DNA from 2 places in the Zhaonella formicivorans genome. Region 2 is predicted to be linked to the other one. Evidence: a T-box and tRNA genes for the amino acid it is inferred to sense, from the RefSeq annotation. Region 2 holds a T-box; the other holds one or more tRNA genes.
The links. The T-box of region 2 lies ahead of thrS (threonine--tRNA ligase). A T-box ahead of a tRNA ligase gene usually reads a tRNA of that ligase, here a tRNA-Thr.

Region 1: it encodes a tRNA-Thr, which carries the amino acid that the T-box ahead of thrS (threonine--tRNA ligase) is inferred to sense. The anticodon was not compared.

Annotation. Positions count from the first base shown of each region.
Region 1 covers NZ_CP085524.1:845,195-857,270, reverse strand. Annotated here, with positions in the region: gene cooS (anaerobic carbon-monoxide dehydrogenase catalytic subunit) at 1-1,004, opposite strand, end outside; partial or broken gene EYS13_RS04220 (IS110 family RNA-guided transposase) at 1,510-2,791, opposite strand; gene EYS13_RS04215 (ATP-binding protein) at 2,918-3,691, opposite strand; gene EYS13_RS04210 (ABC transporter substrate-binding protein) at 3,943-4,902, opposite strand; gene EYS13_RS16200 (UPF0236 family transposase-like protein) at 5,408-6,145, shown strand; gene EYS13_RS16195 (UPF0236 family transposase-like protein) at 6,121-6,807, shown strand; tRNA gene EYS13_RS04200 (tRNA-Pro) at 7,046-7,122, shown strand; tRNA gene EYS13_RS04195 (tRNA-Glu) at 7,139-7,214, shown strand; tRNA gene EYS13_RS04190 (tRNA-Asp) at 7,215-7,290, shown strand; tRNA gene EYS13_RS04185 (tRNA-Thr) at 7,293-7,367, shown strand; tRNA gene EYS13_RS04180 (tRNA-Tyr) at 7,375-7,460, shown strand; tRNA gene EYS13_RS04175 (tRNA-Gln) at 7,467-7,541, shown strand; gene EYS13_RS04170 (YkgJ family cysteine cluster protein) at 7,848-8,579, opposite strand; tRNA gene EYS13_RS04165 (tRNA-Leu) at 8,711-8,798, opposite strand; gene EYS13_RS04160 (cell division FtsA domain-containing protein) at 8,918-10,870, opposite strand; gene EYS13_RS04155 (AzlC family ABC transporter permease) at 10,994-11,677, shown strand; gene EYS13_RS04150 (AzlD domain-containing protein) at 11,662-11,982, shown strand.
Region 2 covers NZ_CP085524.1:579,327-591,402, reverse strand. Annotated here, with positions in the region: gene infC (translation initiation factor IF-3) at 1-474, opposite strand, end outside; ribosomal protein L20 leader region at 530-651, opposite strand; gene thrS (threonine--tRNA ligase) at 766-2,670, opposite strand; T-box leader at 2,823-3,041, opposite strand; gene EYS13_RS02850 (DUF445 domain-containing protein) at 3,121-3,729, opposite strand; gene ytxC (putative sporulation protein YtxC) at 3,911-4,789, opposite strand; tRNA gene EYS13_RS02840 (tRNA-Val) at 4,947-5,023, opposite strand; gene lipA (lipoyl synthase) at 5,160-6,029, opposite strand; gene lpdA (dihydrolipoyl dehydrogenase) at 6,047-7,429, opposite strand; gene EYS13_RS02825 (GltB/FmdC/FwdC-like GXGXG domain-containing protein) at 7,522-8,262, opposite strand; gene EYS13_RS02820 (NAD(P)/FAD-dependent oxidoreductase) at 8,262-9,527, opposite strand; gene EYS13_RS02815 (4Fe-4S dicluster domain-containing protein) at 9,615-10,067, opposite strand; gene EYS13_RS02810 (glutamate synthase-related protein) at 10,079-11,581, opposite strand; gene EYS13_RS02805 (class II glutamine amidotransferase) at 11,788-12,076, opposite strand, start outside.

The DNA of each region.
Region 1 (12,076 bases), 270 kb from region 2:
GCAAATGAGGTAACCAGTGGTACCCCTTGGCGCATTAGTACTTCATTACCGGTACAGCATATACCGACAAGATTAATGCCCTTAGCACCAGCCTTAACAGCTTCCTTTTCCATTTCTTGGGCAGCTTTAACCATGATTTCACTTAGCAAGGGGTTATGGCCGTGTACTGCAATATTAACTTTGTTTTCATCTAAAACACCTAAATTAGCTTCAGAGACTACCGGTTGGGGTGTCCCAAAAATAATATCAGAAAAATCTGTTCCGATGTGTTCACCGGCATAGTCCGATAATGCAACTTTTAGGCCGTGGAAAATTAAGTTTACAGGATCGGCATCCATACCCATATGTGTACCGCTGATTAACTCCACGATATTACCATTGATACTATAAGGCATAATGTTATGACTTATAAATTTTTCGTTACGTCCCTCTGTAACTGTTGTTTTTACCCAAGTAGCAGGTACTTCATCATCTAAACGACTGTAATCTTCAAGGGCAGCTATGGCCAGTTCTTTAGCTATTTCTAAATCTGATTTATCTTTAGTATCAATACCAATTCTTTCGGCAACCTTATACAACTTCTCTTTGTCTACAATACTGTAATCGGGGGCTTTTCCCTCAGCTACAGCGAATAATGCCTTGGCAATGTGCTTGCCGTGATCGGAATGAGCTGCAGCCCCTCCGGCTATTAGTCGGACCAAATTCCTAGCCACTATGGTATAAGCGGAAGCGCCGCAAATTCCTTTACTTCCCGGCCCATAGCCAGGCTTAACCCGGCAAGGCCCTTGCAGGCAGATTCGACAGCATATGCCCTGGTAACCAATTTTACACTGTGGTTGTTGAGCTAAAAAACGGTCATATGTGGTAACCACATCTTTCTTTTTTGCCTCTTCAAGCATGGCTAGCGCTGCAGGGTCCACAGTACGTTCTCTAATCTTACCCTCAACTACTCTGGGAGCATCAGAGGGTTTAGAAGTATGAGTTAAATCCCTAAATCTTGGCATAAATTAACCTCCCTCTATAATCTTTAATTTTCTTTGAAAATCTCGCTTAATCTTAGATTTTCATTTGTACAAAGTCAATCCTCTTGGACAATATGCCTATTTTTGTATATATCTGGATTAACAAGTGTATACCGACAGAATATGCGTCTTTTAAACGTATTTCGGCCATGTAATCCACTTGTTCTCCGGTGGCAAACCTCCCATGTCTCACAGGGTCTGTGCCCCTAAATTCCTTCGTACTGCCTGCCCATGAGGTGGATGTCAGCCTTGCTCCTTTGCTGGGTCAAATGCCCTTATGGATAAATTTCAACCTGACTATTCCGGCTCGCTTTGTCAATGAACGTAATCTTTAATTAAGCAAGGTTTTTTTACATTTCCAGCACCGCTTGATTGCTTGTTACATTGCAGGAGTTTGACTGTCAAGGGGCCGCGATAGCGGCGACGCAGTCTTTACCCTTGACTGGCAAACGGATGAAATGTAACATTGTCAGTTGCGGTGCGCTTTTTAGGCGGCTTCCTGTAATTCTTGCCTTCTTATATCACTCATCATTTTTTGTGGGTCATAAGCTACGCCTTTTCTCAGTAAGGTGTAAAATATCCTTATGAGCTTACAGCATAAGAGTACTAGCGACTGTTTCTTTTTGAGCGGGTTCTGTGGCCTTGTTGTGTAGTACTGGTGTAGTTCTTTAAATTCGTTGTTCTTAGCCACTATGGGCATAATCCCTTGAAATAACAACGATCTTAGCCTTTTTCGCCCTCGTTTGCTAATAGTTGTTTGGCCCTTATGCTTTCCTGAGCTATTTTCTTTCAGGCTTAGTCCCGCCAGCTTCTGTACCTGCTTTGGATGTTCAAACCTTGTAATATCCCCTACTTCAGCTATAAACCCTGCTGCTGCTATGAGGCCTACTCCCTTGATTTTTAGCATTTCTTCAATACCGGGAATCTGCATGGCTAATTCTTCTATTAGAGCCATTGTCCTTTCATATTGCCTCTGCAGCATTTCATATTCTTCTAGTAGTGTGGCAAGTTCATTTTGAGCTGCTCTTAATCCTTCTCGTACTCCTACTGATATCTTTGCTGCCTCAACTAGTTGGCTGGCTCGTCTAACTCCAACAGCTCTGCTGATTTCTTTTCTCCAGCTGGCAACTATGCCTTCGACGCCTTTTTCAAGTACTTTATCCGGTGTTGGAAACTCTTTTAGCGTTACTATTGCTGCTTTGCCTTCCCAATCCCCAAAGACTCTGTTGAACTCCGGGAAATATATGCTTATCCAGCGTTTAACTCTGTTTCGGATGCTGTTAAGCTGCTTCACTAATCTTAAGCGGGTTTCCATTGCATTTCGTAAATCGCTGTAAATTCCTTCGGGAATGTACGGTTCCATGTATCGACCGTCTTTTACCAGCATGGCAATGGTTTTGGGTCCTTTCGGTCATTTTTGGTCGGATTATTATCATCAATTCTTTGCTTCGCTTTACGTGAAACGGATTCACTAGTACTATTTTCAGCTGGTGATCCTTAAGATGCTGGGCAAAGGTAAACCAATAGTGTCCCGTAGGCTCCATCCCAACCATTACCTGCTGCTTCTGCTGTTGTTTTGCCACACTTTTTACCCACTCAGAAAATGTCTTGAAGCCGTTGTTGTCATTATTGAATTTTAGTAGCTTAGCTAGTTCTACGCCTCTGTAATCGAAAGCTCTGGCGTAATTTGTCTCGCTAGCTACATCTACACCAATGATTAAAGTCTTTTCTGTTATTTGCAAAATTCTTGAGTTCTGGTTATACTTCATATTGAGTACCTCCTCTGTTATTTAAGGGTCGCTAGTTAATCGACACCTCGACACCTCGTATGTTAACAGGAGGTACTTCTTTTTTCAAAGCTCATTTTAATTCATTACAGGAATGCTCCTTGTCTTTTAGATTTGGATTACTTGCTTTTCTGCTACCCTCCTTAATAGCAATTCTCCTAACCCCACTATCGCCTGTGTTAACTTTTTGTTTTGTACTACTTCCCCCCTGGACTCTTTCAACACTTCTTCTTCATAGTCAATAACTAAAGCCAGATTTGAAGCAAAGTTTTGCTTCAGAAACTCATAATCTGCAGAGCAATGGACTTTATTCCCTATGAATTGTATATTCTTAATCCCCAGCTCTTCCGCCAATTTAGCAATAACCTTGGCTGATTGTACACTTGTCTTGGTAGGTTCTGTCACAATTAACATCAGATCAACACCTTCAGAAGTGCCTCTGGTTAAATGCTCTATACCCGCCCCCATGTCAAGGATTACAATTTCTTTCTTCTCCAGCAAAAGGTTGGAAATAACAGCACGCAAAACGGCATTTTCTCGGCAGTAACATTCCGTCCCTCCGCGTTTTAACCCGCCCATTTTCAAAAACTTGATATTTTCTTTTTGTAAGACATATTTTGCAAGCAATTCATCTACATCGGGGTTTAAAGTGTAAAAAGCCCCCTTCCCACCGCTTTGTGCCAAGATATCTTCCCGCATTTCCACCAACGGTCTAAGCTTAAGTATCAATTCCTCGGGAAAACCTAAAAAGTATCCTAAACTCAAATCAGGGTCAGCATCAACAGCAAAAACAGTAAAACCTTCTTGAGCAAAATATTTGGCTAATTCTGCGGAAACGGTTGTTTTACCAACCCCACCTTTTCCTGCTACAGCAATTTTCATAAGATCACCCCATTTGAGTTATTCGAATAATTGTAAATAATTGAATTTTCGATATTGGATTAAAAATTCCTTTTTATTCTTTATAGGAAATAGAAATTAAAGAAATTACTGTAATTAATAATACGACATCAACTTAAACATTCCTCTTGTGAATGTGAATATTATCACATATTTTTCTAAAAAAAATCAGATCTTCCTTTTCGTAGCTTTTTTCAGTACATCTTTATGCATTTCCCAATCCATCTGGGCTGCTACGGCAGAATTTTCGCCTTAGCTGTCAGGGAAGGCGGTACTTTTATTCCTAATTCGTTTGCAGTTTGCCAGTTTATAAAAATATCATTATCCCTGCTGCTTTCGACGCCCAATTGGGCAATCTGCTTTTCTTTTTTTAATAATTTCACAGCCATTTCCCCTGTTTGTCGGCCCAATTTATAATAATTAACTTCCACTGCAGCCAGTGCTCCTTGTTGCACACCAGCAGCCTCTCCCGTAAAAACCGGTTTTTTGGCCAGTTTTGCCCACAGCAATATTTCATCCAACCCGGAATTTACAGTCTTGTCGGTAGGAAGATAAAGCACATCAATCTCACCCAAAAGATTTTTGGCTGCATGCACTGCTTCCATGTCGTTTTCAACTTCTTTGGTAATTATGGTCATGTTATAGTCTGCCACACTTTCCCGTAACCTTTCAACCTGCAACGCAGCATATCTTTCCGCTTTGTTGTAAATAATTCCTATTGTCTTGGTTTCCGGAAGCAGTTCCCGCAGCAATTGAAGCTGCGCGCAACCAGTGGTAAGATCTGTGACGCCGGCAATTAGCCTTGCTGAATTATTTAACTTTTCTTCCAGCCCGGCACCTACAGGATCGGTTACAGCTGTAAACAGAACTGGGATACGGTTCTGTGAAATGGCAGCTCTGGCGCTTGGCGTAGAAATAGCAAGGATTAAGTCCGTTTTCTCCTTAGTAAATTTATCTACAATATATCTCGCTTGTTCTTCATCTCCCTGGGCATTTTCATAGCTGATCAAAATATTTTTGTCCGGTTCAAAACCACTCTCTTCTAAATAGTCCATAAAACCTTGCCTGGCAGCATCTAAGGAAGGATGTGACACAATTTGTATAACTCCTAGGGTTGTTTTTTTCTCCTGACAGTTGCCAAGAAGAACTAACGCAATAACAAAAAGCGCCAGCCATAGTCCTTTTTTTAACATAAACCATGTCCCCCCAAAAAAGCATCCTCAGTTAATTCTACTGCGCTTTAATCCAAACAATTCCTTTTATTGAATTAAGGTTCTAATAATTCACAGCAATCTCCAGCTCTTTAAGGACCTGGAGTTGTAAATAAGCCGTGCTGTCAGTAACTATTTTAATCATTTTTTTTCATACCTCACTAGTCAATCGATTCTCCTACGAGAATAATGTATAGTTTTTTTAAGTGTCAAGCATCTTTCTCTAAAATTACATGCTGAGTTTATGAACATTTGCCTGCTTGAGAAATAAATAAATAAAGTCCTTTATTTATTTTCTAAAGAATTTTCTAAAGGATTCTTAGGATTCTAAAGGATTCTAAAGAATTGAAATACCAGCTGTTAGTGTAAAATTACTGTAGGATACCCTGCAGGAAAAAAAGGGCAGGGGAAAGAAATAAGACCTCACCGTCTGGCGAAAGACGGAGCCTTAAGCCCTAAGGCAAAAAGACTCGAGAGGTGAGGTCTTATGGAAAAGATAATTCAACACTTATGGGATAAATTCCTGCTGGTTGGGGAAAACGTAATTGAGGCTTTAGAGAGAAAAATCACATATCCGGAGTTGGAAATCAAGGTTAAAGAGATCCTTAACCAATTGGGAAAAGACATACTGAAGATGGTCCTGGAAACCCAGGATGCTTATCTGGTTGAGCACCGGGAAGAACGTCCCGGTTGGGTGGTTGAGCGGCGTCAAGAAGAGAAACATGTGGTCACAGTCTTTGGAGAAATGAGCTATCATCGTACCTACTTTTACCATAAAGAAACCCAATCCTACGCTCATTTAGTTGACGACTATGCCGGATATACACCACACATGCGGGTGGATGCAGCAGCTAAGTCCGTATTGGCTGACATGGCTACCGAACAATCTTACCGTCGTAGCGGCAGAGGGCCGGAGCAGTACGGATGGGGAGAAAGTTTGAGTGGACAGACAGTCAAGAATACCATAGACAGAATTAAAGTGCCCTTGAGTAGCGATGATATAATACCTGCGCAAAAGCGAAGGGTGAGGATTTTGTACATAGAAGCAGACGAGGACCACGTAGCCCAGTGGGGAAAAAAGGGACGGATGCAAATACCGTTGATCTATGTACATGAAGGAATAGAAAAAGCAAGCCGGGGTAGGAACCGGCTCCGGAATGCCCGCTATTTCAGCGGACCGTACAAGACCATTGACGACTTATGGTTTGCTGTCCTGACTATATAGAAAAGCAATATGAACTAGACCAGATAGAAAGGATTTATATAAACGGGGACGGAGCAGCGTGGATTCGCAGCGGAACAGAAATAATACCCAAGTCCATATTTATACTTGACCTCTTCCACCTGAGCAAATATATAATAGCCGCTGTAGGCCCTGAGCCCAAACTACAAGCAGCCCTTTGGGAACATATAAAGCGCAGTGACTTGGAAAAAGTAATGGTTGTATTGGATAAAGCCCAAAAACTCCGTCCAGAGCGCCAGAAAGCGATTACAAAAACGAAGCGGTACATTCGGGGGCAGTGGGATGGGATAGAAGCGCGTAACCGATACCGTGAAGAAGTGCAGGGATGCAGCGCAGAAGGACACGTAAGCCATATACTATCTGCCAGATTAAGCAATCGGCCAGGGGGATGGAGCAAAGCAGGAGCCGAACAAATGGCCAGCCTTCGGGCAGCCAAAGCCAACGGGTTAAATATAAAGGAAATATACCTGGCCCAGCAAAAACAACCGGTAAAAGCGTTACAGGTAGACGCAGAAAAACTAAAAAGGGCCAAGAGAACAATCCAAAGGAACGTGGCAATAGAAATGATTCGGAATATGCCCATCCTGAAAGGACCCCAGAGTCCATTGACCAAGGCCCTCAGGGCACTAGCCGCTACTGCATAGACCTGTGCTAAGGGCAACCAGAAATAATATGTATCTTCATAGTAAAATATTAGCAATACAACCATATAATTCAAAAATTAATCAAAAAATATCAGGCAAATTTACAACGAGGCTACCGCTCTGAACCGGATAGGTGAATTTTTTTCGTAAAAAATCCTACAGTTACTTGACACTATCATACCAGCTTAAAAATGTTGACACAAAAAAAAATATTAGCTATAATAACACTTGTCGTTGTCGGGGCGTAGCGCAGCTTGGTAGCGCATCTGGTTTGGGACCAGAGGGTCGGGGGTTCAAATCCCTCCGCCCCGACCAGTAGACAAAATAATATGGCCCGTTGGTCAAGTGGTCTAAGACACCGCCCTTTCACGGCGGTAACAGGGGTTCGAATCCCCTACGGGTCACCAGGAGCCGTAGTGTAGCGGTTAACATGTCGGCCTGTCACGCCGAAGATCGCGGGTTCGATTCCCGTCGGCTCCGCCAACGCCGACGTAGCTCAATGGTAGAGCAGCTGACTTGTAATCAGCAGGTTGCGGGTTCAAATCCCATCGTCGGCTCCATTTTCATGGAGAGATTCCCGAGTTGGCCAAAGGGGGCAGACTGTAAATCTGCTGGCAATGCCTTCGCTGGTTCGAATCCAGCTCTCTCCACCACTTGATTGGGGCGTAGCCAAGCGGTAAGGCAGCGGATTTTGGATCCGCCATGCGTTGGTTCGAATCCAGCCGCCCCAGCCATAACCATAAAAAGAACAAAACACCTTCGCAAGGAAGGTGTTTTGTTCTTTTTTGCTTTATCGCTACACTGATACATAAAAAAACGGGAAATTTAGCAAATTAAGCGATGTTAGCATTTAAACTACAAATAGGATGGTGTAGCAAGCATGTCTGAACAAAAAGATTACCAAAGCAAAAATGAAAAATCAGGACCTAGTGTTCTTAGGGAAAAAGACTGTGAAAACTGTATGGAATCCGACTGTCCAGTCATTAACGGTTTATGCTAGTCAAAACTGAAGGCAATAAGTCTTGGTGCTGCACCAAGACTTATTGTTGTTCTATAAGCTGTTTTAAAACCATCCTTCCCTGTTTTTCATAAGCATCCAGAAATTGTTCTTCGCTTAATTCTTCTAGCAGGTGAGGTTCACTAAACCGCTCCAGAAACCATTTTCCCATAGCTAAACAGTATTTCACTTTCGTTTTATCGTTTATTCCGGAACAAGTTAAATCCAAACGGGCCCCGTCAAAATCATAAACTATTTTAAAGAACAGTTTATATTGCTTGTCGCTTATAGTTTTAAGTTCATAGCTTTGTAATATTTCTTCCATAAAATCATAGTAGAGTTTGCTCATTTCCAGATAAGTTATCGCCTCAGATGCTTCCAGCCAGCTATTAAGGTTCCACCGGCATCCTGTTAAAAGGCCTTTGCAATATAAACTCATTTGTAAAACAAAATTTTCTTCGCTGCGGCCTACCGGAAATAGCCGGCATGGCAACGGCCGGTAAGGATGGATCCGGCATTTTTTGCCCCGTTTGAATAAACACTCCCCTTTTTTCACATGCTTTAAGACAGGCAAAAACCAACCCGTATCCTGCAGTTTCAAGAAAAGCACATACTGGGGGATAAATTCGTGAGTTGGCAGATTTAAACCGGCTGATAAGCGGATTATATCGTAAGGGGTTAACTTGATTAACATCTCATTGCAACAATTGCCGCACATCTTACAAACGAAGTTAAAATGCTCCCCATTTTGCAAAACACGTTTAACTTCCTGCATAATTTTTCCCTCTTCCGTTTGCCTGCCGAGCTTGACCATTATAGCCCTAAAAATGCTTAACTGCACAAACAAGAAAATAGTAAACAAAAGTAAAAGGCCTTAGGATGCACAAACCTAAAGCCTCTACTTACTGGTGCGGCAGAAGGGACTTGAACCCCCACCCTGCTAATCAGGACTAGAACCTGAATCTAGCGCGTCTGCCAATTCCGCCACTGCCGCATTTCTTTAACCAGAACATTATTCATTATAACATGAAATCAGGATTTGTCAAACCTTCAAAATTATTTTTTTCTATTTTTGTTCAATTTAGTTCAAGATATTTTCTGTTAGTCATCATTTTACTTCCAGTGCAGTTCAACATCATCTTCATATTTTAAAGCTGTAGTAAAACCCGCCTCTTCCCCATTCACTTTCATGACAAGAGTTCCTTTCTCCTTTTGGGCCATTAAATCAAAATCCAGCAAAGCAAATAAATCCGACAAAATTGGCGGTGTTTTTTTAGGCCACTCAAACTCCATGTTTTGTCCATTTAAAAAGATTTTAAAATTAGCCCGCGCTGGATCGGTATTTCCACCGGTTTTAACTTCTAAAACATCCCCTTCCTGTAGCAAAGTGCTCATGTCGGCATTTTCTCCGTTTACTTTTAGGACAGCAATTTCTTCATGTTTATAACCCAATAAAGTTAGTATCTCCCCTAGCCGGTTCACAGTGTGGTACTCTATTTTGCAATTATCCTCCAAAAGGAAATCAGCATCAGCAGCTCTGCCGTTCACTTTGACCTGCGGCTTAACATGAATTTCTTGGTCATTAACCAAGATCCGCAGCGGATTTAAATTTACGACCTCTTTCAAAGTAGCTATGCGGTCCTTGCCATCCACTGCAGGAATAAATTTAATCTGATCTCCTTTTGTGATGTTATCCTCTAATTTACAGGGCCGATCATTAAGAAAGATCTGGGCAGGAGTGCCTTTGTGCCCGCGTAAAAATGTTAACTGGCCGTTAATTTCTACAGCCAAGGCTTTGCCAGGCTTACCATAGAGATATTTTAAATTAATGCCTGCAGCAATCAAGGCATCTGCTACAGTTGATTTTTGATAAGTCGCCAGTCTTACCGGTCTTTGATTTACCCCAACTTCCATAAACCTAAAACCTAAATTCTTTAAACCGCTAATCGCAATACCTAAGGGAGTGATCATTTGCGGCACACTTAAATTGTTGATTTTGCCTTTTATTCCTTTGAGAATTTCTTTGCCTTTGACTCCAATGCGGTTGGCGGGCAATTCCAGGTGCGCCGCAATTTTCGCGATTAAGCCGGGAGTGAGGCTGCCTCCGCCAACACAAATTACCGCCTGCGGAGCTCTCCCATTTACCTCCAAAAGCGCATTGGCTATTTGTTTTGCAAGGTCATCCACTGTATCGTCTATTACCTCTTTCACCTTGTCGGTCGGTACAGTATGAGCATTGCCGAGTACATCATGAAAACGTATTGTTTTTTTACTGAGTCCTCTTTTGACCTTTTCGGCAGTTTGAAAATCCAGTAAAAAAACCTGGGCTATTTTTTCTGTAATTTCATCCCCAGCAACAGGTACCATGGCATAGGTCTTTACAGAACCATCGGAAGTAATGGCAATGTCTGAAGTTCCCGCACCGATATCAATCAGCGCCAGATTCAACTGGCGCATATTGCTTGGTATAGCCATCTCCGCAGCCGCAATTGGCTCCAGGGTCAAACTCCGCATTTTTAAACCCGTGCGTTTTAGAACAGCAAATAAAGAATCAATAACCACCCTTGGAAGAAATGTGGCGATCACCTCAACCTCCATCTTTTCACCCATTTGTCCCAATAAGTTAACGATGCGGCTGCCATCAAGAAAATAATTGGTGATACTGTAACCCACGCAGTAGTACTCTGCATCTAAAGCATTTTCTTGTTGTAAATTTTGTTGCGCCATTTGTACCGCTTGCATTTCCAAGCCTAGTATATCTTCGAGAGTAATTTCCCGAAGTTCAAGCTGGAAGCACCCTTTTCCCTTAGCGGTCTTTAACGAACGACCTGCAGCTGCCACTGCCACTTCCTCTATTCTTTCCCCTAGTATTTTTTCCAATGATTGCTTGATATTTTGCACAACCTCTGCAACCAACGGAATATCGTGGATTTGGCCGTCGTACATTGCCCTTTCCTTATGTTCTTCGACTGCTGAGGCAATTATCTTGTAATTTTCTTTCTCTTTCTCCATAGTTATACCGACAACACTACGTGTTCCTATATCAATGGCCGTTATACGGTCCATACTCTTTTCCACCTCCAAAAATGTAGATTTACCATAATATTCGACTTATAATATAAGTATTCCTGTCTATACCCCGACAGAGCAACAAACACCTAACTTGGTGGCAAGAACGGAGTGAGCTATTTGTCTACAGGACTATTTATTGTTGGACTCAAGGATGCACTGCCAATTGCATTAGGTTACCTGCCTCTTGGCTTTGCTTTTGGTTTGCTGGGAGCCGAGGCCGGTCTGAAAACACTGGAGATAGTTCTGATGTCGCTTTTTGTTTACGCCGGCTCAGCTCAATTTATTGCTGTAAGTATGTTAAGCTCAGGCGCCAGCAATATGGCCATAATTATAGCCACTTTCTTTGTTAATTTCCGGCATTTTTTAATGAGTACCGCACTCTTGCCACATTTCCGGAATTTTTCGCCACGCGTTATTCCTTTGCTAGCCTACGAGCTTACTGACGAAACGTTTGTAGTATCAACCGCCAGGTATAGCCATGAACCGCCCCACCAAAGCTACCATTTGGGCTTAAGCTTAACATCTCATTTGGGTTGGATAAGCGCTTCCTGGCTAGGGGCCAGCACCGGCTCAGCATTAATCTCGACAGAAAAATGGGGCTTGGATTTTGCTTTACCTGCCATGTTTATTGCTTTGCTTTTTTTCACGCTGCGCAACAAGCGGTCTTATTTAGTGGCCTGCTTGGCCGGAGGTTTTTCGCTCTTTGCGGCTCTTTACATTCCTGGCAATTGGGGAGTGCTTTTAGCGGCTATTCTGGGAGCTACGGGAGGTGTAATCAGCGAAAAGTGGATAGCAGAATAGTCTGGTTGCTGCTTGGCATGAGCCTAGTTACTTATTTGCCAAGGGTTTTGCCTTTGGTGCTTTTTAAAAATTTTCAGCTTCCTGATCTGTTGTTAAAATGGCTTGGCTATATTCCAACTGCAATTTTGGCAGCCCTTTTACTGCCCAGCCTGCTGATTAGAAACGGGCAACTCAACATTGCCTCGCATAATGAATACTTAATAGCTGCTCTGCCTGCATTTCTGGTAGCCAAGACAAGCAAAAGCATGGTCTGGACAGTGCTGGCTGGAATGGGGGCTGTGATGTTGCTCAGGACAATTGGCTAAAAAATACCAACAGGCCAGCAGTACTGCTGGCCTGTTGGCTCAAGGAGGTCTATGAAGAAGTGAGTGTGTACTTCTATTATGACCCCTTTTTTTA
Region 2 (12,076 bases):
GCCTTCAACGTTTGGTTGTTTCTCCACTACAGCTATATCGCTTAACTGGTTAGCTAGTTTGGTACATATAGCTTTGCCAAGGTCAGCGTGGGAGATTTCCCGCCCCCGGAACATGACGGTAACTTTAACCTTGTCGCCACTTTTTAAAAACTTGGCGGCATTTTTCGCTTTTACCTGAAAGTCATGTTCTTCAATACCCAAACGGAATTTAACTTCTTTTACATTGATTATTTTTTGATTTTTCCGCGCCTCTTTTTCCCGTTTGCTTTGCTCATAGCGATACTTACCGTAATCAATGATGCGGCAAACAGGCGGCTTTGCAGCCGGAGCTACTTCGACCAAATCCAAACCTTTATCCTGGGCAATCCTTAAAGCTTCTTTGACCGGCAGGATTCCCAATTGCTCACCGTCAGTATTGATCAGTCGAACCTCGCGAGCGCGGATCTCTTCATTAACTCTTAAATCCTTACTAATAATTTTTCACCCCCAATTATTTAAAAGCCCTTTTGCCTCCATACACCAGCGTCTAGCAAATAAAAAAAAACGAATGGCATAAACCATCCGCTAAAAAGCTGTGAAACTACAGTACTTGTAACCAACCTTATGAGCCCGAGCTATAAGGTGAGAAGCGGATAGCTTCTGCTTGTTGCGAGTAGGGCAGAGATAATATACCCAACTTGACTATTCAATTCTTTGTAATTATAGCAAATACTTTTGGTCAGATCAATATGAAATTAAATGCTTACGAATGGCTTTAAAATTATTTTACTCCTTTTCTGCCACTTCTTTGCTTAATAAAGTGACAAACTCCTGAACAGGTACGGCACCTGTATCACCAACGCCTCTTTTTCTTACGGCCACCGTTCCTTCCGCCATTTCTTTATCACCTACAACCAGCATATATGGAACTTTTTCCATTTGGCCCTCCCGGATTTTATAACCGATTTTTTCATTCCTGGCATCAACTTCCACCCTAAATCCCACTCTTTCCAGCTGTTTCTTTACATGATAAGCATAATCCAGCTGGCGGTCAGTAATTGGCAATATTTTGACCTGAACCGGGGCAAGCCATGCGGGAAAAGCGCCGGCATAATGCTCGATTAAAATACCGATAAACCGCTCAATACTTCCGAAAACTACTCGGTGAATCATTACCGGGCGATGTTTCTGCCCGTCTTCGGCAATGTAAGTTAAATCAAATTTTTCCGGCATCTGAAAGTCAAGCTGGATAGTGCCACATTGCCAGGTTCTACCTAACGAATCTTCAAGGTGAAAGTCAATTTTGGGACCGTAGAAAGCGCCATCTCCTTCGTTGACAATATAGTCCATTCCTTTTTCTTCCAAAGCCTGGCGTAAAGCTTCAGTTGCCTGCTCCCAAATTTCTGCAGAACCCATTGCTTTTTCAGGCTTTGTAGAAAGCTCTACATGATATTTAAACCCAAAAATATTATAGAATTGATCTACCAAATCAATGACATTTTTAATTTCGTCCGTAATTTGTGAAGGCAACATAAAAATATGAGCATCATCTTGCGTAAAAGCCCTTACTCGCATTAAACCATGGAGTACTCCTGATTTTTCATGTCGATGCACCAAGCCCATCTCTGCCAGGCGTAACGGGAAATCCCTGTAGCTATGCTGCTCAGTTTTATAGACCAGCATTGCACCCGGACAATTCATGGGCTTAATGGCAAAATCCATTTCGTCAATCTTGGTAAAATACATATTCTCTTTGTAGTGATCCCAGTGACCGGATCTTTCCCAAAGGGACCGGTTAAGGATAATTGGCGTCCTGATTTCCAAGTAGCCCCATTTACGGTGTTCCTCTCTCCAAAATCTTTCCAACTCGTTACGTAAAACCATCCCTTTGGGGTGGAAAAAAGGGAAACCCGGCCCTTCTTCCTGCAGTGAAAAAAGTCCCAGCTGAGCCCCCAGTTTGCGGTGGTCACGTTTTTTAGCTTCTTCTAATTTATAGAGGTAGTCATCCAGCTGAGATTTTTTTAAGAATGATGTTCCGTAAATCCGCTGCAGCATTTTATTTTTTTCGCTGCCCCTCCAATAAGCCCCAGCTAAACTCATGAGTTTGATAGCCTTAATTTTGCCGGTAGACGGCACATGGGGGCCTGCGCAGAGATCGGTAAAGTCTCCTTGCTGATACATGCTGATCACGGCGTCCTCAGGCAGATCCCTGATCAATTCCACTTTATATTTTTCTCCCCGCTCACTGAAGAAGTCTAAAGCTTCTTCCCTGGAGACAACCTTGCGTACAAAAGGATAGTCCTCTTTTATTATCTTTTGCATTTCAGCCTCAATAGCAGCCAAATCTTCTGGTGTAAAAACATGTTCCGTATCGAAATCGTAGTAATACCCATTGGCTATGGCAGGGCCGATCCCGAACTTCACATCGGGAAAAAGATGCTGCACTGCCTGTGCTAAAATATGCGCGCTGCTGTGGCGGTATGCCCACTGCCCTTCCTCATCTTCAAAAGTTAAAATTTCCAAGTTGCCATTTTCGGCGATAGGTGTAGATAAATCCACCACTTCACCGTTCCATTTAGCTACTATAGCCTCTTTTCCCAATTTAGGACTGATTTGGGCAGCAGCCTCTCCCATGGTAGTTCCAATAGGGAATTCCCGGACTGACCCGTCTTTTAGAGTGACTTTAGCTATCGACATTGCAAACAACCTCCTCTAGACTTTGGTAATAAAAGAGCATAGAATAATGCTAAACCAAGGAAGTTTTTTTTGTTACTCGTAAAGGAAAGTGATAAATTAAGGAAGAATATACTTTCCTACTTGTAATAAAAAAGCTGCACGCCTCGCTAAGAGACGGCAGCACCGCGGTTCCACTCTTGTTAGAAAAAGACTGTCTTTTTCTCCCTTTACTCTTTTAACGCCAGAGCGCGCCGGAACATACTAAAGTTTCCGTCCCGGAACTCCAGGGTGGTCTTCAACTGTACATGCCTGGGGAAACTTCCAGCCGAGGTATCCCCTCTCTTGAGGCATTAGGAACAGTTTACTCTCCCTTTCATCGTAACCTCATTATGAATTTATTGGGCTTGTAGCATAGTTAATTATAATTATAACTGTAAATAATTATAGCTCTCATAAACAGCTATGTCAAATGCCCGGGAAAAGCTGCATTAAAAACAATTGCCCCAGTCCAATCAGAAAACCGAGAATACCGCCCAAAACCTCGATGTGACGCAGTTCCCGGCGCGCCAAGCTCAAAACAAGGTTTTCCAAGCTTGACCAATCCATCTGCATTATTTTGTTTTCTACAATCTGGGCAAAACTCAAATGCTCCCTGATCTCCCCGGCCAATTCAGTGGAAAATTGGTTAAAAAGTCCGGGGGCTTCACGGCTAAGAATTTCCGTAATGACCGATGCTAAAATGTCCCGCAAGGATACCGGTATAAGGGGAGGCAGCCGATTGAGAACTGCTTGCCTGATGAGCGGTACTATTACCTCTATAACTTGTTGCTGAATTTCTTTAGCTTTTAAATGCTCCAGAATATCCTCCAGGGAAATTAGCTCCTGTTCTATTACTTTTCCCAAGGTTTTCGCAATTTCCTCTTTTCTTTTCGGAATCAACCCTTGAACGGTGTAGTTGATTAGGGGAATTTTCCACGGCTCATGAGGTCTGAAAATTAATTTTATTGCTAAAACATTGGTAATCCAACCAATTACCGCACCGAGCAAAGGTATGGAAAGATAAGTAAGTTTCATGATTTGCCCCTCTTCACTATTATATTTAGCAATATAGCAAATTTAGAGGCTATGTGCAACCTTGAGCAGTGTGGATTACCAGGAGAGGAACTAAAGCATTTATGCCTAATTTATCACAATATTTATGCGAGTATAATTTCATGGATGACAACGAAAAAGGCCCTGCACCAGAGCCTTTAAACTAAGTATTTTTTTTCTGATTTGAACTCAAACACCTGCTGCAGCCGGGACAAATGGTAACTCTCTCGCCAAAAACACTTTTAATTGTATTGACTGTACTTTTTACTTTGTTTTGGTCTGGCAGGTGCAGCACGATTTGTCGCGGAGCAATAGTAATGAGCGTGCTGATGAGCAGATCTTCGTAATTTATATCTCCTTCCGGCAAATCAACTATAAATCCCTCTAAGTATTCGTTGGTGATGATATTTTCATTGCCATCGTACAATTGAAAATAGCCTGATGGTTTTAAAAGTACATTCACCTTTTCAACCCTGGGTTCCTGAATTTCAACAAAATAGCGCAGTAAACGAATAAACTCATTATACTCTTTTTCCATTAAAAAATCGTCTACCGCCTGGTCTACAGCTTCTTCCAACTCATTTAGATATTCTTTAAGCCTAAATTTGATAAACCCGTCTAAAATCAAGTCATCGTGGGACTCCAGATAATCCACGATTTTTAATAGTATCTTATTTTTTCTTGGTACCTCATCTTCCCGGGCCAAAATCTCCTGAGCCCGTTCCAGAATGTTTTGACGTTCTTCCTCGTTGAAATAGTAATAATGGTTTTTCACTATTCCCCTAACCAGGTGTTCTTCCCATCTGGCTACAATCACTTCTGAAATGACTTTAGCGATGTAGTGCTTTAAAAGAATATGGTCTGGGCAAGTAAGTGCCTTATTGTCTTGTGACATATTGCATCCCAGAAAGGTGTAATCTCCCCTGGCTTTTTCCTGAAGATTTATATTCACACCTTCAGCCTGCAACAACTTGAACTCATCATCAAGTCTATTGCGGATGAAATCGATGTGTTTTGAACTGGCAATAGAAATCTGCGACATCGTTTTCACCCCTTTCTCCTGGTACTATTATATGTGTGGGATATTATTTGTATACAATTGGGAAATACTTTGATCTATTTTCAACAACCCTAGGTTACCGGTAACAGCTATTATAAACAAAAAAACACGGGTATAAAACCGTGCTAATCCCTTTTTATGGTGGGCCTATCCCGACTTGAACGGGAGACCTCTTGCATGTCAAGCAAGCGCTCTAACCAACTGAGCTATAGGCCCATATTATCTTGTTCGGCAAAAGCTACTTTTATATTATGCCGCGTGACAATACTTTTGTCAAGGGCTGCTGGGCGGAAATTATTAGCTATGATATAGCAAAAGGATAGCGCCCGGGAATGAACCCAGGCGCTGTTCGTTACGAGCTTTGCATCATATAAAGTTCCGAAAACTCCCTGGCATTAAAAGAGCTACGCACAAAGGGAGCCGAAGCTACATATTTAAAACCTAAACTTTCGCCAATAGCCTTATACTCAGCAAAAGTTTCCGGGGAGACATATTCATGTACTTCTAAATGCCGGCGAGACGGTTGGAGGTATTGGCCGATAGTGACTATATCACAGCCAACAGACCGTAGATCTTGTAATGTCTGCAAGACTTCCTCATTGCTCTCACCCAACCCAACCATAAGTCCTGATTTAGTGAAAATGCCAGGACCATAATGTTTTACTCTGTCCAGCAAATTCAAACTGCGCCGGTAGTCCGCCCGCGGACGAACTGACGGGTAAAGCCTTGGGACTGTTTCAATATTATGATTAAAAATATGGGGCTTTGCTTCTGTAACTGTTTTAATTGCAGTCTCATCGCCTTTGAAATCAGGGGTCAACACTTCTATGACCGCTTTAGGCAGTTTTTTCCGGATAGCAGTAATCGTAGCCGCAAAATGCCCTGCACCTCCGTCGGGCAGATCGTCCCTGGTTACAGAAGTTACTACTACATGTCTCAGGCCCAGCTGCTTAGCCGCTTCAGCCACATTTTCAGCTTCCTGGGGGTTGACAACTGCCGGATGTCCTCCCTCCACGGCACAAAAACGACAGTTTCTGGTACAAACGTTGCCAAGGATCATGAAAGTAGCAGTCTTATTGGCAAAACACTCGCCCATATTGGGACAGATAGCACTCTGACAGACAGTGTTGAGCCCCAGCTTCTCCAGTATCTCTTTCGTTGCGGCTATATTGGCTGACGCAGGCAGTTTTCGTTTCATCCACGCAGGGAATCTAGACGGCATATAAAATCCTCCAATTATTAGGCATGTATAGTCTTTCCATGAACTCCTTCTGCAGCTTCCATTAAAGTTTCAGCCAATGTGGGATGGGCATGGATTGTTGTTGCTAATTGTTCCGCCGTGACCCCCATGCGAATAGCCAGAGCCGCTTCGGCAATAAGGTCCGTAGCATGAGGCCCTAAAATATGGACACCTAAAATTTTGTCGTTCTCAGCATCGGCAATAAATTTAACCAAACCATCGGTTTCACCGATACATAGGGCCTTGCCACTGGCTTGGAAAGGAAATTTACCTATCTTAACATTTAAGCCCCGGGCTTCCGCATCCTGGCTGGAAATACCTACGCTGGCAACTTCCGGTGATGTAAAAATACAGCTTGGGACCACAGAGTAGTCCATAGCTTTTTTCTTTGCGCCAAAAATATTTTCCACTGCAACTATACCCTGGGAACTGGCTACATGGGCAAGCTGAATTTTGTTGGTTACATCCCCTATAGCGTAAATCCCAGGAACATTAGTTTCTAAGTATTCATTGACCAGGATTTCACCTTTGGGCCCTAGAGCAACCCCTGCTTCCTCCAAACCTAAGCCTTTGGTATTGAAAGTCCTGCCAATTGAAATTAACACTTTTTCCGCAGTGATTTCCTCACCACTTTCAAGCACAGCCACCATGCCGTCATTTGCTTGGCTCACCGATTTAATCATGGCGTTGGTCCTAACAGTTATGCCTTTTTTCTTAAGAATAGTTGTTAACCTTCGGGTTAACTCCTGGTCGATCAAAGGTAAAATAGAAGGCATAGCTTCAACAATGGTCACTTGGGTTCCCAGCTCGGCAAAAATGGTGGCAAATTCACAGCCTATTACCCCTCCGCCAATTACCAGTAAACTCTCGGGAATCGCCTCTAATTCCAGAGCCTCATTGCTGGTGATTACAGTTTTCCCATTATACCCCAAAGCGGAGATCAAAGCCGGCTCGGAGCCGGTTGCCAAAATAATGTTTTTCGTCTCCAAAAGTTCAGTAGTACCATCAGCTTTGGCAACTTCTACTTTACCGGCTCCTTGAAGTTTAGCAGTACCGGTAATTAAGTCAACTTTATTCTTTTTAAATAAGTAATTTATACCGCCAATCAACTGCTTAACTATAGCATCTTTTCTGGCCATAATTTGGCTGAAATCCACACTAAAACCATCAACCTTAATGCCAAAATCGGCGGCATGTTTTATATTGGCCAAGGTAGACGTACTGGCTATTAAAGCTTTAGTAGGTATGCATCCCCTGTTAAGACAAGTTCCGCCCACCGCATCTCTTTCCACTACAGCAACCTTAGCTCCCAGTTGGGCTGCCCTGATAGCAGCAACATAACCCCCTGGGCCCCCTCCGATTACGATTAGCTCGTAGCTCAACTACAACACCCTTTCTTTAATCCAGAGGCATTTTTTGAACTTTAGAAAAATTATACCATTGGGGTTAGGCAAATTCAATAAAACCGGATGAATTACACGCCCGCATATAGATTGCCGTAAGGCCTTTTGTTAAACGGAATCAATTTACTGAATTTGGTGCTGAGGATTTCATCAGGATCCCCGCCGAAATAGGCACAATACTTGGTCACATATTTTCCCAATACTTCATAGTCTTTTTGAGCCATTTCAACGCTTTTGACTTCCTTGCCTAACTTGTAGTGTTCAACTTCCCCGCGGATATACATTACGCCCCCATGCATGCCGGTGCCGCAGTATTCCCCCACTATTTCCTCACCGTCTTTCAGGTTAAGTCCTAAAAGTATCAGCACTCCTCCGGCCATATATTCCCCGAAGAAATCGCCGCCTTTACCCCCAATGACAATAGCGGGCACTTTGTCTTTATATTCTTTCATGTGGATGCCGACCCGGCACCCCACGTTATCCCGCACGTAGATTTCTCCGCCCCGCATAGCGTAACCGGTAGTATCTCCTGCGCTGCCATGGATCACAATTGTGCCGTCGTTCATTGTATTGGCAATAGCATCCTGAGCGTTGCCGTTAACGATTAGAGTAAGGCCGTCCATATAGGCGGCCATGTCATTGCCAGGCGTACCATCGATGGTTATTCTCTGCTTACCGCTTATTCCCGTGCCGATATACCTCTGCCCGTTAACATTTTTCAAGAAGATCTCCTTGGCGCCGTCGAGTAAAGTCTGACGGATATTCCTGTTTAAGTCGGCGTAATAAATTCCCTTAGCATCAATATTTACCATCAAGCCTCCACTCCCTTCAACATACGGCTTTTTCTCAGCTCCTCCGGCAAGTGGATATAGCCGAAATTATCATTCAACAAATCTTCCTTGAATGTCTCCACATTAACTTGCTGGCTGATCAAGCCGGTAAGTATACCTGCCCTGTCCACCTTATTTAAAAGAATAAAGCCGGACACTATATTATCCTTTAGCACTATTTTCCTGTAAGCAGCTTTTTCCGGATCAATATTGGCCAACACTTCATAGCTATCCCCTTGCGGAGCAATAATTCCTGAGGTCAGCATGGGCAGCCCGAAAATCTCAATAGCGTTCATGGCAAAACCGCCGGTGTAGCTCACATGATGGCCCGCCATATTCAGCCCTGCCGTTTCCCCTTGCCTGTAGGCATTGGGCAGGATGGGCAGAACCCTTTTTTGTCCATATACCAGATCGTACCCTTCAGCAACGTCACCCGCGGCATAGATATGGGGAACATTGGTCTGCATGTAAGCATCAACTACTATGCCCCGGTTTACTTTAACCGGCGAATTTTCAACCACTGCAGTGTTAGGCTTGACACCAATGGCAAGAATTACAAAATCGCAGTTTATCTGCCGGCCGTCTTTTAAAGTTACACCTGTGACATGGCTTCCACCCTCTATTTTTTGTACGGTGGTATTCAGTTCCAGCTTGATTCCTTGACCGGTTAAATGCTTTTGGACAATTTGGCCTGCTTCTTCATCTAAAATGGCGCTGAGCACCCTGTTCGCCAATTCTACAATGGTTATTTCTACGCCCAGCTTGGCCAAACTTTCGGCGGCCTTGAGACCAATTAAACCGGCACCGACAATAACCGCTTTTGCGCCTTTTTTTGCAACCCCTTTGATTTTCTTGACATCATCAAGTTTGATAAAGGTATAAATGCCCTCTTTGTCCAACCCCTCTATAGGCGGGATAAAAGGGGTTCCCCCTGTGGCTATTAAAAGCTTATCGTAAGGAATTTGTTTTTCGTTTGCCAGTTGCACAGTCTTCCTTTCCGGATCGATTGCAACTGCTTTTTCACCTAACAAGGCCGTAACCTTATTTTTCTCATAGAAATCTCTTTCCCGATAGAGCATTTTTTCCTCTGTAACTTTTCCGGCCAGGTAATAGGAGATTAAAGGCCGGGAATAGGTATGATAAGGCTCATCGGAAATAAGGGTTATTTTCCCGGTCTGATCTATTTTTCTGATGCCTTCAACCGCCCCGACAGCAGCAGCCGAATTCCCTATGATTACGTAGTTCATGTTATTCCCCCTCTTCAACAATCAACAGTATGTGATAGTTCCAAACCGCCTCGCAAACTGGGGAGTAAGGACTGGCGACTGGTGACTTTAGTTGTCCCGTTCTTCAAAAAGCAGAGCCCCGTTAGGACAGTGCTCTACGCAAGCGGGAGTTAAAGCTGTCTGGCTGCACAAGTCGCATTTGGATGCAACTTTATGACCTGACTCATCTCTTTTGATAGCACCGAAAGGACAAGCAAGGATGCAAGTCCAGCAGCCCACGCATCTCTCTTCATCATTTGTGACAATCCCTGTCACCGGGTCCTTCCGCATAGCCCCGGTAATACAGGCTTTAGTGCAGTATGCATAATCGCAATGCCGGCACTGCAGGGCAAAAGAAACTGGCCGTTCTTCTTCCACAATTACCCTGGGCAAAGGGCGATTGGTATCCTTTTTGAATGCCTTAATAATATCGTTTGGATATTTGGAGTGGGCAACCACACAGTGTACTTCGCAAAGTCTGCATCCTACGCAGTACTCTTCCTTGGCATAAACTTTTTTCATTGTCTGACCTCCTATTCCCCAGCCGCTTTAATACCTAAAATATTTAGCTCCCGGTCAGAGAGATTGATGCCGCGCAGCATCAAGCGGTTTCCGCGCAGGCTTTCCAGGGCATTGATACCCATTCCGCCCAGCATCTCCTTAATTTCATGTTTCCAGGCACGGAGCAAGTTGGCAGCCCTTTCAGCGCCTATTTCAGGATTTAACCTTTTAACAAGCTGGGGGTCCTGAGTGGCTATACCCCAGTTGCACTTGCCGGTATAGCATTTTTGACATAAGTGGCAACCTAAAGATAGCAAAGCGGCGGTGCCAATATATACGGCATCGGCACCCAAGGCTACGGCTTTAACCACATCGGCACTGTTCCGAATGCTGCCTGCTACCACCAGAGAAGCAAGATGCCGGATCCCTTCGCTGCGCAGGCGTGAATCAACAGCCGCTAAGGCCAATTCGATAGGGATACCCACATTATCACGGATCATCAAAGGTGCGGCGCCGGTACCTCCCCGGAAACCGTCGATTACCACCATATCGGCGCCAGCCCGGACAATCCCCGAAGCAATGGCAGCCACGTTATGCACTGCGGCAATTTTCACTGATACAGGTTTTTCATAATTAGTAGCTTCCTTTAAGGAATAAATCAGCTGCCGAAGATCCTCAATGGAGTAAATATCGTGGTGTGGTGCCGGCGAGATGGCGTCGGTCCCTTCCGGAATCATTCTAGTCTGGGAAACTTCCTTGCCCACTTTTTCTCCGGGCAGGTGCCCCCCGATCCCGGGTTTAGCGCCCTGACCTATTTTTATTTCAATAGCTGCGCCGGCCTCCAGGTATTCGGGATGCACGCCAAAGCGGCCGGAAGCAACCTGCACAATGGCATTTCTGCCAAATTTAACTAACTCCTGGTGTAAGCCGCCTTCGCCTGTATTAAAAAAGGTTCCCTCCATTTCCGCTGCCCGGGCTAAGGATTTAACAGCATTTAAGCTGATAGATCCGAAGGACATGGCGGAGAACATCACCGGCACATCCAGTTCCAGCTGGGGAGGAAGCTTTTCTGCCAGCTTCCCGTCCTTGACTTTTAAGCAATCCGGTTTCCTGCCGAGGAAAGTCTTCACCTCCATTGGCTCCCGCAGCGGGTCAATAGACGGATTGGTCACCTGACTGGCGTTAAGCAAGATACGGTCCCAGTAAACGGGGTATGGCTTGTCGTTCCCCATACCTGTCAGGAGAATCCCGCCGGTTTCTGCTTGCCGGTAAATGTTAGTGATTGTGGCCGCAGTCCAATGGGCATTTTCCCTGTATTCCAGGGGAAATTTACGTATGGAAAGCGCCCTGGTGGGACACATCACTACGCAGCGGTGGCAGTTAACGCACAGGGAATCATCAGAAACAACTTTTTCTTCTTCCGCATCCCATTTATGAGCGGAGTTAGCGCACTGCCGTACACAAACCTGGCAGTCAATACATCTATCTTTATTACGTTCGATTAGAAAAGCCGGTGTAGTGTAGCTTAGTGTCATTATTAACCCTCTTTCTATGAACTAATATATCTAAATCATTTCAATCGGCCTTTGACAAACGAGCTTTGAGCCCTTAGTCCTCAGTAACGGGCTCCGCAAAGTCCCTAGTCCTCAGTTAGCAGTGTTAAGACTTAATATGGTCTTCAACACTGGGGACTGGCGTTCGGTGACTGGCAACTGACGAAACTAAGGACTAACGACTAACTTTAAGCGCTTATAACATGTAAAGCTTCGGTTGCAGTATACTCGCCAGTGTTTTCCAAGAGCCCGATAACCGGCTCACCGCCTCTTGGCGCCCATACTTTTTCCGGTTTAGGGCAAACTTCCCGGATAGCGGACTCCTCGCTGGCTACGTACAGAAAGTCACCTTTGGTTGCGGCTACCAGAGAACGCAGTTTAAGCCGGTCATTTAAGGCTACAAAGCCTTGACTGCTGCCCAAAATGATGGAAAAGGGCCCGTTGATCAAAAGGGGGCTGTAAACGGTCCTGATAGCT